Regions from separate parts of the Vibrio sp. RC586 genome, predicted to be linked through region 1. Evidence: predicted binding sites of a transcription regulator. Region 1 holds the regulator's gene; each other region holds the start of a gene.
What was found. The regulator MetJ, encoded in region 1, represses methionine synthesis genes. The targets are predictions, from matches to a motif close to TTAGACNTNTANANGTCTAA.
Positions count from the first base shown of each region.

Region 1 (3,173 bases):
TGAATGTTGCTTGTTTTTACAGATCAACACGCCGCCAATCACATCCGAGTGACCGTTAATGTATTTGGTGGTGGAATGCAGCACAAAATCTGCACCTAAGGTGAGCGGCTTTTGGAATACCGGAGTTAAGAAGGTGTTATCGACCGCCACCAAAGTGCCTTGTGCTTTCGCTAACTGACAAAGATGAGCAATATCCACCACACGCACTAAAGGGTTGGATGGGGTTTCAATCAGCAACAGTTTGGGTTTGCGGGCTAAAGCTTGGGTGAGAGCCTCTTCGTTGGATTGATCCACAAACTGTACTTCGAAGTCGCCTTTTTTAGCGCGAGTGTTGAGCAAGCGATAAGTACCGCCATAGCAATCATGCGGCGCCACAATCAGATCGTTAGGGCCTAACAGTGCGGTGACCCACAAGTTGATGGCCGAAGTACCACAGTTGGTCACCACCGCACCTTCACCACATTCAAGCTCATACAGAGTCTGCTCTAATAGGCCACGGTTAGGGTTGCCTGAGCGGGTGTAATCGTATTTTGGCACTTCACCAAAGGCGGGAAAACCATAGTTGGTCGAAAGATAAATCGGTGGTACAACGGCATGGTATTGAGTGTCCGATTCAATCCCGGTACGAACCGCAATGGTGGCTGGCTTGCGTGTGGTCATGGAGTTTCCTTGCTGGCTATTCTGTCCTAGAGGGCTTCATCATATACCTTTCCTGCTTTAAGCAGCAGTGTCGGTTGTCGCATCGCAACTTTCCCTAACTGGGGGATGAGGTTTATCCGTTGCCCATAAATTAATCGACACTTTACTGATGTTAAATAAAGACGTCAACACTTCTAGACGTCTATATGTCTTTGCTTATGGCAGTAAATCCCGCTAAAATTAGGGCCTTTGAAATTTCGATTCGAACCACAATAACGAAGGTGCGCAATGGCAGACTGGAATGGCGAATATATCAGCCCCTATGCAGAGCATGGGAAAAAGAGCGAGTTGGTAAAAAAAATCACGGTATCCATTCCGCTGAAAGTTCTCAAAGTGCTAACGGATGAGAGAACACGCCGTCAAGTCAATAACTTACGTCACGCAACCAACAGTGAATTGCTGTGTGAAGCCTTCTTGCATGCCTACACAGGTCAGCCTCTGCCGACGGACGAAGACCTGCGTAAAGATCGCCCTGATGACATTCCTGCCGAAGCCAAACGTTTGATGACCGAAATGGGGATTGAGTTCGAATCTTACGATGAGTAGCTAGCGACATTGGCTAAGTGAAAGATTAAGCTCATAAAAAAGCCCCTCGTGCGAGGGGCTTCTTGCTATCCATGCATGTAAACAGATTACGCCTGCATATAGTTTTCTGGCATTGGAATACGAGCCACACCCGATTCCACCGCGGCTTCCGCCACCGCACGCGCTACGCGTGGCAATAGGCGCGGGTCCATTGGTTTTGGAATGATGTACTCAATACCGAAACTGAGCTTATCCACTCCCGCTGCGGCCAAAACTTCTGCCGGTACGGGCTCTTTGGCTAATTGACGAATCGCTTCTACGGCGGCGAGTTTCATCTGATCGTTGATTTCACTGGCGCGAACATCCAGCGCACCGCGGAAGATGAACGGGAAGCAGAGCACGTTGTTAACTTGGTTTGGATAGTCGCTGCGACCAGTACCCATGATCATGTCATTACGGACTTGATGGGCAATTTCCGGTTTGATTTCAGGATCTGGGTTGGAACACGCAAACACCACTGGCTTATCGGCCATCAGTTTGAGTGCATTGGCTGGCAGCAGGTTAGGGCCTGATACGCCTAAGAACAGATCGGCTCCCGCAATCACATCTTCCAGTGTGCGTTTATCGGTGTTGTTGGCAAACAGCTGTTTGTATTCGTTGAGATCGTCACGGCGAGTGTGGATCACGCCTTTGCGATCCAGCATGTAAATCTTCTCACGCATTGCACCGCATTTGATCAGTAGCTCCATACACGCTACCGCAGCAGCCCCTGCACCAAGACAGACGATCATACAGTCTTTCAGCTGTTTACCTTGTAGCTCTAATGCGTTGAGCATACCCGCAGCAGTCACAATCGCGGTACCGTGCTGGTCATCGTGGAACACAGGCACATCACAACGTTCAATCAGGCGGCGTTCAATTTCAAAGCAGTCTGGCGCTTTGATGTCTTCTAAGTTAATGCCACCGAAGGTATCGGCAATGTTGGCTACCGTATCAACAAATTCATCGATGGTGCGGTGTTTGACTTCAATATCAATCGAATCCAGTCCTGCAAAGCGTTTAAACAGCAGTGCCTTACCTTCCATGACAGGCTTAGAGGCCATCGGTCCCAAATTGCCCAATCCTAAAATCGCAGTGCCGTTAGAGATCACGGCAACCGTGTTGCCTTTGGCGGTGTATTTGTACACATTTTCCACGTTTTGTGCGATTTCACGAACCGGCTCTGCTACGCCTGGGCTATAAGCCAGCGCAAGATCGGCAGCTGAATCAGCAGGTTTGGTCAGCGCAATACCAATTTTGCCCGCGGTTGGGTAAGCATGGTAATCCAGAGCACGTTGGCGAAATTGTTCTTCAGGAGTTGGGTTGAGGCGATTGTCATCGGACATAGGGCTGTTCTCTTATTGTTATTTATGGGAAAGGTCGCAAATTTTAAAGTAACTATTGCAACCTGCCTAGGTTAGACACTGAGCAAAGGGTACAAAAAAAGCGAAGATCTTGCTGATAAGACCAGTGAAAATGTGAAATGCGGAGAAGAAATAGCCAGAACGTGCCGCTTAAAAGCGTTTTATATGCAGATAAGTGAGTGAAGAAATGGGTATTGATAACGACGATGAATCTTGTCACTCATTTCAGAATGCGACATATGAAAAAAGGACGCCGAAGCGTCCTTTTTCAAAATCTTGCGTAAAGCAGAAATTACTTCTTCGCAGACAGTGCGCCGAAACGCTTGTTGAAGCGCTCAACACGACCACCGGTGTCAACGATACGTTGCTTACCAGAGTAGAATGGGTGGCACTTGTCACATACGTCTAGGTGCATTGAATCTTTACCTAGAGTAGAGTTGAAAACGAAAGAGTTGCCGCAAGAACAAGTTGCGTTTACTGCTTTGTATTCTGGGTGGATACCAGCTTTCATGGGATAACCTCAATTTAGGCCGTGTCGCCATCCGA
Region 1 is NZ_ADBD01000005.1:179,431-182,603, reverse strand. Features, by position in the region: gene VOA_RS14665 (O-succinylhomoserine (thiol)-lyase) at 1-660, opposite strand, end outside; gene metJ (met regulon transcriptional regulator MetJ) at 928-1,245, shown strand; gene VOA_RS14675 (malic enzyme-like NAD(P)-binding protein) at 1,332-2,609, opposite strand; gene rpmE (50S ribosomal protein L31) at 2,920-3,138, opposite strand.

Region 2 (3,173 bases), on a different contig from region 1:
GTCTTCTCGTGGGAAGGTCCAGCACAGAATGGTCACTGGCCCCGTCAACATCCCTTTCATCTGCTTAGAGGTCAGAGATTGCGCGTAAGTTGACCACTCCACCGTGATTGGTTTTTCACGTTCGATATCCGCCACCACAATCGCAGGTTTTACACAGCGTGAACCATAGCTCTGTACCCAACCAAATTGGGTGGTTTGGAAACCTGCTAGGTTCTCAGCAAAGTATTCCACCATGTCGTTACGTTCCGCTTCACCGTGTACCAGCACATCTAGCCCTAACGCTTCTTGGCGTTTCACCGCATCCGCTATATGGCCTTTCAAGGCTTGCACATAATCTTGCTCGCTCAGTTTGCCTTGGCGATACGCGCTACGCTCAGTACGGATCTCACCAGTTTGTGGGAAAGAGCCGATAGTTGTGGTCGGTAAGAAAGGCAGACCCAACACTTCCGCTTGGTGATGAGCACGCTCAATGTAAGGGGCACTACGCTCTGCCAACGCCGCCGTAATATTGTTGATGCGCGTTTGTACTGATGCCTTGTTCACGATGTGAGAAGACTTACGCGCAACAATTGGCTGGCTATAGGTATCACAAGCCAAAATCGCAGCAGCATCCCCTTCCAATGCACGCCCCAGCAAGGCCACTTCCGTCACTTTCTGCTTAGCAAACGCAAACCAGCTACGTGTTTCGGCACTCAGGTCGCCTTCCAGATCCAGATCGACTGGGCTGTGCAGCAGTGAACATGAGCTCGCCACCCACAGGCGCTCACCTAATAAGGTTTTCACTGGCTGTAGACGAGCCAGAATGGAACTCAAATCTGCACGCCATACGTTACGGCCATTGATCACACCCGCAGAAAGCACCCAATCAGACGGCAAGCGGTTAACTATGGTATCTAGCTGCGCTGGAGCCGCAGAGACATCTACATGCAGGCCATCAACCGGTAGTTCAACGATCTTATCGAGAGTGTCTAGCACTGAATCAAAGTAAGTGGTCAGCAGCAGTTTTACGTCACCACGAATCACTTGATAAGCCAGTTTAAATGAATCTTGCCAACGTGGTTCTAATTCTAAGGCCAGAACAGGCTCATCAATTTGTACCCACTGCACGCCTTGCTTCGCCAGCTTGCTCAGAATCGCTTGGTAAGCGGTCAATAGACGTGGCAACAGAGTTAAACGATCAAACCCTTCTTCCACTTCTTTACCTAAATACAGGTAACTGATTGGGCCAAGCAGCACAGGTTTTACATCGTGACCCGCTTGCAGAGCTTCATTCACCTCTTCAAACAATTGTGGCCAACTCACATTAAACGTGTCGTTAGAGCTGAACTCAGGCACGATGTAGTGATAGTTAGTATTAAACCACTTGGTCATATCAGAAGCCGCACTACCCGTTCCACAACCACAAGCATTTTGTGACTGACCACGACCGACACGGAACAACGTATCTAAATCAGGAAAACCGTGACTGTGACGTTTAGGCACATGACCCAATAATAGTGTGGTGGTGAGGACATGGTCGTACCAAGCGAAGTCACCAGCGGTCACAAAATCCAGTCCTGCTTCTTTTTGCAGTGCCCAGTTTTGCTGGCGAATTTGGCTACCAACTTGTTTTAAAGCAGCCTGATCAATGTCACCACGCCAGTATTTTTCAAGGGCGAATTTGAGTTCTCGTTTTTCACCAATACGTGGGTAGCCAAGAATGTGAGTCGTTGTCATGTGAAAATCCTTTGTCTGTTCTTAATAGGTCGTACAAGTTCTAAAGCCGATTCAGTACATCTCAAGATGTCTGGATGGCTAAACTATCTCGTTGTACGTCGATAAGAACAAGGTTCATTTATTCAACTTGTTTATTAGTAATTTTCATGTTGGTACTGGCGATTATCAATTTACCTTTACTATTTATAACCAAACTGCTTGGAGTTGCAGGTAGACAGCAAGTGAGCTCATCCCCATGAGCATAGAGACGCTATGTGATTGGGGTGAGCGAACGTAGCCAACACCGCTGCGGCTTCAAGCAGGAAGGTTATAGCCATCTAGATGTTTACAGCTCCGTAAAATCGGCGTAACTTAGCTAAAAATTCATGTTGGCTTAGGGATAAGTGAGGAGAGCTCATGATAGAGCTGAAACATTTGAAAACGTTGATCTCGCTACGCGATACCGGTTCACTGACCGCAACCGCGACCTCGTTGCATCTCACCCAGTCTGCGCTCTCACATCAGATTAAAGATTTGGAAGCGCGAATTGGCGGGCAGCTTTTTTTGCGTAAAACACGCCCAGTGCGTTTTACCGCCGAAGGCGAAATTTTGCTGCGTTTGGCGGACGATGTTTTACCCAAGATGGCGCGCGCCGAAAATGAACTGGCGAGCCTCAAGGAAGATGTGAACGGACGCCTGCACATGGCGATTGAGTGCCACTCCTGCTTTCAATGGCTGATGCCCGCCTTGCGTGAATATCAGGTCGGCTGGCCAAGTGTGGCACTGGATTTTTCTTCTGGTTTTGGCTTTGAACCTCTGCCCGCACTATTAGCGGGAGAACTGGATTTGGTGATCACGTCCGATATTTTGCCGCGCTCAGAAGTGCATTATGAGCCATTGTTTGATTTTGAAATGCGCCTTATCACCGCCACCAATCACCCGTTGGCAGAGAAAACCTTGATTGAGCCGCAAGATTTGGCCGATCAAACCATGCTCACCTATCCGGTGCAAAAGCAAAGGCTGGATGTGGTAAAACACTTTTTGCACCCCGCAGGTGTCGAGCCCGCGCGTTGGAAGCAAGCCGACAATACGTTAATGCTGGTACAAATGGTATCTGCAGGGTTAGGGGTTGCGGCTCTACCGAATTGGGCAATCAGCGAGTTTTCACGCCAAGGATTAATTACCAGTAAACCGTTAGGCAAAGGCTTATGGCGCAGACTGTTTGCGGCAACTCGTCACAGTGAAAAGGATAAACGCTACCTGCAAGCCTTTTTCGCTACCGCACGCCAACAATGCAAAAGCCACCTTGATGGGATCAAGATGGCTTCGCTTTAAAAATCATTAACGTGCATAAGCTTTGAATTGATTGGTAAGGGGATCGTATTGGTAACCCAGCACATCCAACTTACCGATCAGATGTTCAATATCCATTTCATAAGTGCTGATCAACTCATCCAGACTGTCACATTCCAAACGCA
Region 2 is NZ_ADBD01000013.1:197,960-201,132, forward strand. Features, by position in the region: gene metE (5-methyltetrahydropteroyltriglutamate--homocysteine S-methyltransferase) at 1-1,716, opposite strand, end outside; gene metR (HTH-type transcriptional regulator MetR) at 2,113-3,030, shown strand; gene VOA_RS04575 (DUF4250 domain-containing protein) at 3,037-3,173, opposite strand, start outside.
Region 2: a site for MetJ is predicted at 1,779-1,798, ahead of metE (5-methyltetrahydropteroyltriglutamate--homocysteine S-methyltransferase). Genes of this name have one in related genera too.

Region 3 (3,173 bases), on a different contig from region 1:
CTCAGCTTGGCAGTGCAGATCAAAACGAACCATTAGCGAATTTCTACCTCTAAAAACCCTATCATCGAACTCATAAAAAAGGCCCTTTCATGAGAAAGGGCCTTGAACTGTATTGCAATCTTCGCCGTTTGTCAGCGATGACTTGAAATCAATGCTTATTTTAGACCAGCGAAGTCACGCAGTAGCGCGGCTTTGTCTGTCGCTTCCCAAGGAAACTCTTCACGGCCGAAGTGACCGTAAGCTGCGGTTTTCTTGTAGATAGGTTGCAGCAGGTTCAGCATCTCTTGCAGACCGTATGGACGCAGGTCGAAGAACTGGCGAACGGCTTCAATGATGATCTCTTGCGACACTTTCTCAGTACCGAAAGTTTCCACCATGATAGACGTTGGATCAGCAACACCGATTGCGTAAGAGAGTTGGATTTCACAACGATCAGCCATACCAGCAGCAACGATGTTTTTCGCAACGTAACGCGCTGCGTAAGCCGCTGAACGGTCAACCTTGGATGGATCCTTACCAGAGAATGCACCGCCACCGTGACGCGCTGCGCCGCCGTAGGTATCAACGATGATCTTACGACCGGTCAGACCACAGTCACCCATTGGACCACCGATAACGAAACGGCCGGTTGGGTTGATGAAGTATTTGGTCTCTTTGCTCAACCATTCTGCTGGCAGAACTGGCTTGATGATCTCTTCCATCACCGCTTCACGCAGATCTGGCGTTGAAATAGAGTCACAGTGCTGAGTAGACAGAACCACGGCATCAATACCCACAATCTTGCCTTGGTCGTACTGGAAGGTCACCTGAGATTTTGCATCAGGACGCAACCATGGCAGCGTGCCGTTTTTACGAACTTCTGCTTGGCGTTGCATCAGACGATGTGCGTAGGTGATCGGTGCTGGCATCAGCACTTCAGTTTCGTTGGTCGCATAACCAAACATGATGCCTTGGTCGCCTGCGCCTTGCTCTTTAGGATCGGCTTTATCAACACCTTGGTTGATGTCTGGCGATTGCTTACCGATGGTGTTCAGTACCGCACAAGAGTTGGCATCAAAGCCCATGTCTGAGTGCACGTAACCAATTTCACGAACGGTTTGACGAGTTAACTCTTCGATATCAACCCAAGCGGAAGTAGTGATTTCACCACCTACCATCACCATGCCAGTTTTTACGTAAGTTTCGCAAGCAACGCGAGCTTTAGGATCTTGCTCAAGAATCGCGTCCAACACTGCATCAGAGATCTGGTCTGCAATTTTATCTGGATGGCCTTCTGATACTGATTCTGAAGTAAACAGGTGCTTAATCGCCATGATAGCTCCAATATTTGTGGTTATTCGGTAACGGCATGAAGTGGCGCTACCGATTAATTTCGTACATTTTGTAGGCGTTTCTACATCTAGACGGCTATTTTAGTGTCGAACGCTCAAATTACAAGCTCTTTTTCTGTTTAGCCCATAACCAAACGTTTGCTTAAAAAAGTCAGCTTTGCCACTACAAAGCGAGAATGTGCTAAAAAGTGTGACAAAATCGGAGCAAAGCACCAGTAAATCGTTTGCAGCAGCAGGGGGGCTTTGCGACAATAGCCGCCACTTATTTTTCGCATCCATTCATATCGCTTACTTCCAATTTAGGAGCCGACATGTCTTCTCGCAAACAACTTGCCAATGCTATCCGCGCCCTGAGCATGGACGGCGTTCAAAAAGCTAACTCTGGCCACCCGGGAGCCCCAATGGGCATGGCGGATATCGCCGAAGTGCTGTGGCGTTCACACTTGAACCACAATCCACAAAACCCCAACTGGGCTGACCGCGACCGTTTCGTACTGTCTAACGGCCATGGCTCAATGCTGATTTACTCGCTGCTGCACCTGAGCGGCTACGAGCTGTCGATTGACGATTTGAAAAACTTCCGTCAACTGCACTCCAAAACACCGGGTCACCCAGAGTACGGTTACGCACCGGGCATCGAAACCACTACGGGCCCACTAGGCCAAGGCATCACCAATGCCGTAGGTATGGCGATGGCTGAGAAAGCTCTGGCCGCGCTGTTCAACAAACCGGGTCACGACATCGTTGACCACTTCACTTATGTGTTCATGGGTGATGGCTGTTTGATGGAAGGTATCTCGCACGAAGCCTGTTCACTGGCGGGTACGCTGGGTCTGGGCAAACTGATTGCGTTCTGGGATGACAACGGTATTTCTATTGATGGTCACGTGGAAGGCTGGTTCTCAGACGACACACCAAAACGTTTTGAAGCCTACGGCTGGCATGTGATCCCAGCGGTTGATGGTCACGATGCAGATGCCATTAACGCTGCGATTGAAGCGGCGAAAGCAGAAACGTCTCGCCCAACGCTGATTTGTACCAAAACCATCATCGGTTTTGGCTCTCCAAACAAAGCGGGTTCACACGACTGTCACGGCGCGCCTCTGGGCAACGATGAAATCAAAGCTGCGCGTGAATTCTTAGGTTGGGAATACGCTCCGTTTGAAATCCCGGCTGACATCTACGCAGCGTGGGATGCTAAACAAGCAGGCGCAAGCAAAGAAGCCGCTTGGGATGAGAAATTCGCGGCTTACGCGAAAGCTTATCCAGCCGAAGCCGCTGAATACAAGCGCCGCGTAGCAGGCGAATTGCCAGCGAATTGGGAAGCGGCAACCAGCGAAATTATCGCTAACCTGCAAGCTAACCCTGCGAATATTGCATCGCGTAAAGCATCACAAAACGCGTTGGAAGCGTTCGGCAAACTGCTGCCAGAATTTATGGGTGGTTCTGCTGACTTGGCGCCTTCTAACCTTACTATGTGGTCTGGCTCTAAGTCACTGACAGCAGAAGACTTCTCAGGCAACTACATCCACTACGGTGTACGTGAGTTTGGTATGACCGCCATCATCAACGGTATCGCGCTGCACGGTGGCTTTGTGCCTTACGGTGCGACCTTCCTGATGTTTATGGAATACGCGCGTAACGCGATGCGTATGGCGGCACTGATGAAAGTGCAAAACATCCAAGTGTACACGCACGACTCGATTGGTCTGGGCGAAGATGGCCCAACTCACCAACCGGTTGAGCAAATCGCTTCTCTGCGTATGACGCCAAACATGAGCACATGGCGTCCGTGTGACCAAGTAGAATCGGCAGTGGCTTGGAAACTGGCCATCGAGCGTA
Region 3 is NZ_ADBD01000011.1:16,632-19,804, reverse strand. Features, by position in the region: gene VOA_RS05650 (SprT family zinc-dependent metalloprotease) at 1-33, opposite strand, end outside; gene metK (methionine adenosyltransferase) at 156-1,313, opposite strand; gene tkt (transketolase) at 1,643-3,173, shown strand, end outside.
Region 3: a site for MetJ is predicted at 1,392-1,411, ahead of metK (methionine adenosyltransferase). Genes of this name have one in related genera too.

Region 4 (3,173 bases), on a different contig from region 1:
GCTGTTGTAAGCCTGCCGTAAACAGGCTTATCCACATGAGCAGAACAACGCTAATAGGTTAGGATGAGCGACCTTATTTTCACTCATTCAAAAAAGGAACGGAACGATCAGTGAGAAATGGGAGACTGAGTGAGGTGAACACATTCTGCATGCGTTCCACAAAGTTGCTCAATCAGTAGATCAGCCGCCAGTTTACCCGCTTCGCGATAGCCAGGGTCGACACTGAACACTTTCGGAAATAGGAAAGAGAGCAACTCATTACCACCCACCCCTGTCACGACAACATCATTACGTTGACGCTCTTGCAGTCGCTTAATCACCCCAAGCGCTATAGTATCGCTTGCACACACAATCGCTTGTGTCTGTTCAGTCAATACCTTATCCACCAACTGATAAGCACTATCGTGATGCAATTGTCCGGTTTGATAATTCGCTTCAATGCCATGCAGAGCACACCAACTGAGATACGCGTTAAGGCGCAGCTCACCGGTGTTTTTGTCACGTGGATCCACCCCAATAAAGGCGATATGACGTAGCTGTTTTTGGGCTAGATGTTGTAAAGCACGCTCAATCACCCCAACATTGTCATAATTGATCGAGGAGATCTCTTCACTGTGCATTGCCAAAAGCACACAGCGATGCTGCCAACTAAGCAAAGCATCATGGTCAATATCCGTAAAACCAAACACAATCACCCCATCCACTTGCCGCTTAGCGAGCACTTTCAAATGGGCGTTGGTCTTTTCGCGGCTAAATTGGCTCTCCATAATCACTACGTCATAACCGTGAGCATAAAGGGCTTGCAGCATAGTGCTGACCGCTTTGTTTTCGGAAGGGGAATCTAAACGCGAAATGATGACACCCACCACTTTTTGGCTGCCACTACGCATGGTTTGTGCCGACTTAGAAGGCACGTAACCCGACTCAGCAATCACCTGCTCCACTTTGGCGCGAGTTTCAGGCTTCACTTTAGGATCATTGGTTAACACACGTGAGACAGTTGATTTCCCAACGCCCGAGAGCCTAGCAATGTCTAAAATGGTCAGTTTTCGATTCATGTGCTGTGTTTGGTATTCATCAATAAGAAAAGGGGAATGATAAATAAGGTCGCTTAGGCGACCTTACTGTTACTTTTTCACTCGCAGCAGATAATGCGGTACATCACGAATACTATCGAGCACCACAGTCGCCAAGGCTTCACCTTGCTCGGTAACAGGCTTACCAGTACGCACCAAAATCTTAGTGCCGATGCCCGCCGCTTCCGCCGCCATCATATCTTCCGCTTTGTCACCAACCATCACCGAGTTGGCTATATCGATCTTGAGGAAATCACGCGCAGAGAAGAACATACCTGGCTTTGGTTTACGACAATCACACTCTTCTTTATATTGCCCAATGCCGTGTTCAGCATGGTGCGGACAGTAATAGATCCCATCAAATTCAACGCCATTATCGGCAAAGTTCCAGTCCATCCACTGAGTGAGAGAGATGAAACGTTCTTCACTGAATTTGCCACGCGCAATGCCGGACTGATTGGTGACCAACACCAGTAGATAGCCCATGCGCTGCAAAGCCGCTGTTGCTTCAAATACACCTTCAATGAATTGGAAATCGTGCTCATCATGCACATAACCATGATCAACGTTGATCACGCCATCACGGTCCAGAAATACGGCTGGTTTTGCCAAAATGCTATCTCTTTCAAGTCACTTTGTACGAATTATTGCATGCTTTATTTTTTTCATCACTATCTAATTACTTTCTCATCTATTCACAACAACCATTTAGACGTCTAGACGTAAAAATATCTATTGACTTAAACTCAGCAAGCCCATAGCATCGACTACTAATTGACAAAGAGGCCAACAGATTATTCTGCCTCTCGCAGTACAAGGTTGCACATGATTGAGATTAAAAGCGTAAATAAAGTGTTCTATCAGGGGGATAAAGAAATCCACGCCCTGAAAGACATCAATTTATTCATTCCGCAAGGCACGATTTTTGGGGTGATTGGCTCATCCGGTGCCGGAAAAAGTACGCTGATCCGTTGTGTCAACATGCTGGAAAAACCGACCTGCGGCCAAGTGATTGTGGATGGTGTAGATTTAACCACACTCAGCAATCAACAGTTGTGCGCGGCTCGCCGTAACATCGGCATGATATTTCAGCATTTTAATCTGCTTTCTTCACGCACTGTGTTTGAAAACGTGGCTCTGCCGCTCGAATTAGCGAATAAGCCACAGCAACACATCGAAACCAAAGTAACGGAGTTACTGGCTCTGGTGGGACTTGCGGAAAAACGGGATAGTTACCCAGCCAATCTTTCGGGTGGCCAAAAACAGCGCGTGGCGATTGCACGCGCTTTGGCAAGCAATCCTAAAGTGCTGCTGTGTGATGAAGCCACGAGTGCGCTCGACCCCGCCACAACTCAGTCGATTCTGGAACTGCTTAAAGAAATTAACCGTAAGCTCAACTTAACTATTTTGCTGATCACTCACGAAATGGATGTGGTAAAAAGCATTTGTCACGAAGTGGCGATCATTGGTGGTGGTGAACTCGTTGAGAAAGGTACGGTCGGAGATATTTTTGCCCACCCCAAAACTGAGTTGGCGCATCAATTCATCCGCTCAACCTTAGATTTGTCGATTCCAGAAGATTACCAAGCTCGCCTGCAGCCAACTCGCGTAGCTGGGAGTTATCCCCTGGTGCGTTTGGAATTCACCGGAGCCACAGTGGATGCCCCACTGATGACGCAAATCGCTCGTAAGTACAACATCGATGTCAGCATCCTCAGCTCAGATCTGGATTACGCCGGTGGAGTGAAGTTTGGCATGATGGTGGCTGAAATTTTTGGTAATGCAGACGATGATGAGGCCGCAATTCACTATCTGCGTGAAAACAACGTTAAAGTAGAGGTGCTGGGTTATGTCCTTTAATACGATTGCACAATGGTTTGCGCTGAACAGCGACCTACTTTTAACGGCCACATGGCAAACTCTATACATGGTCGCGATTGCGGGCATGGTTGGCTTTGCACTGGGTATTCCGCTTGGGGTGATTCTACACACCACTAAAAAAGATGGATTGCTGGAAAACCTACCGCTCAATCGAGTGCTCGGTGCCATTGTTAACATTGGCCGCTCAGTTCCATTTTTGGTGTTGATGGTTGCGAT
Region 4 is NZ_ADBD01000007.1:739,777-742,949, forward strand. Features, by position in the region: gene treR (trehalose operon repressor TreR) at 108-1,058, opposite strand; gene gmhB (D-glycero-beta-D-manno-heptose 1,7-bisphosphate 7-phosphatase) at 1,128-1,688, opposite strand; gene metN (methionine ABC transporter ATP-binding protein MetN) at 1,902-2,936, shown strand; gene VOA_RS10900 (methionine ABC transporter permease) at 2,926-3,173, shown strand, end outside.
Region 4: a site for MetJ is predicted at 1,785-1,804, ahead of metN (methionine ABC transporter ATP-binding protein MetN). Genes of this name have one in related genera too.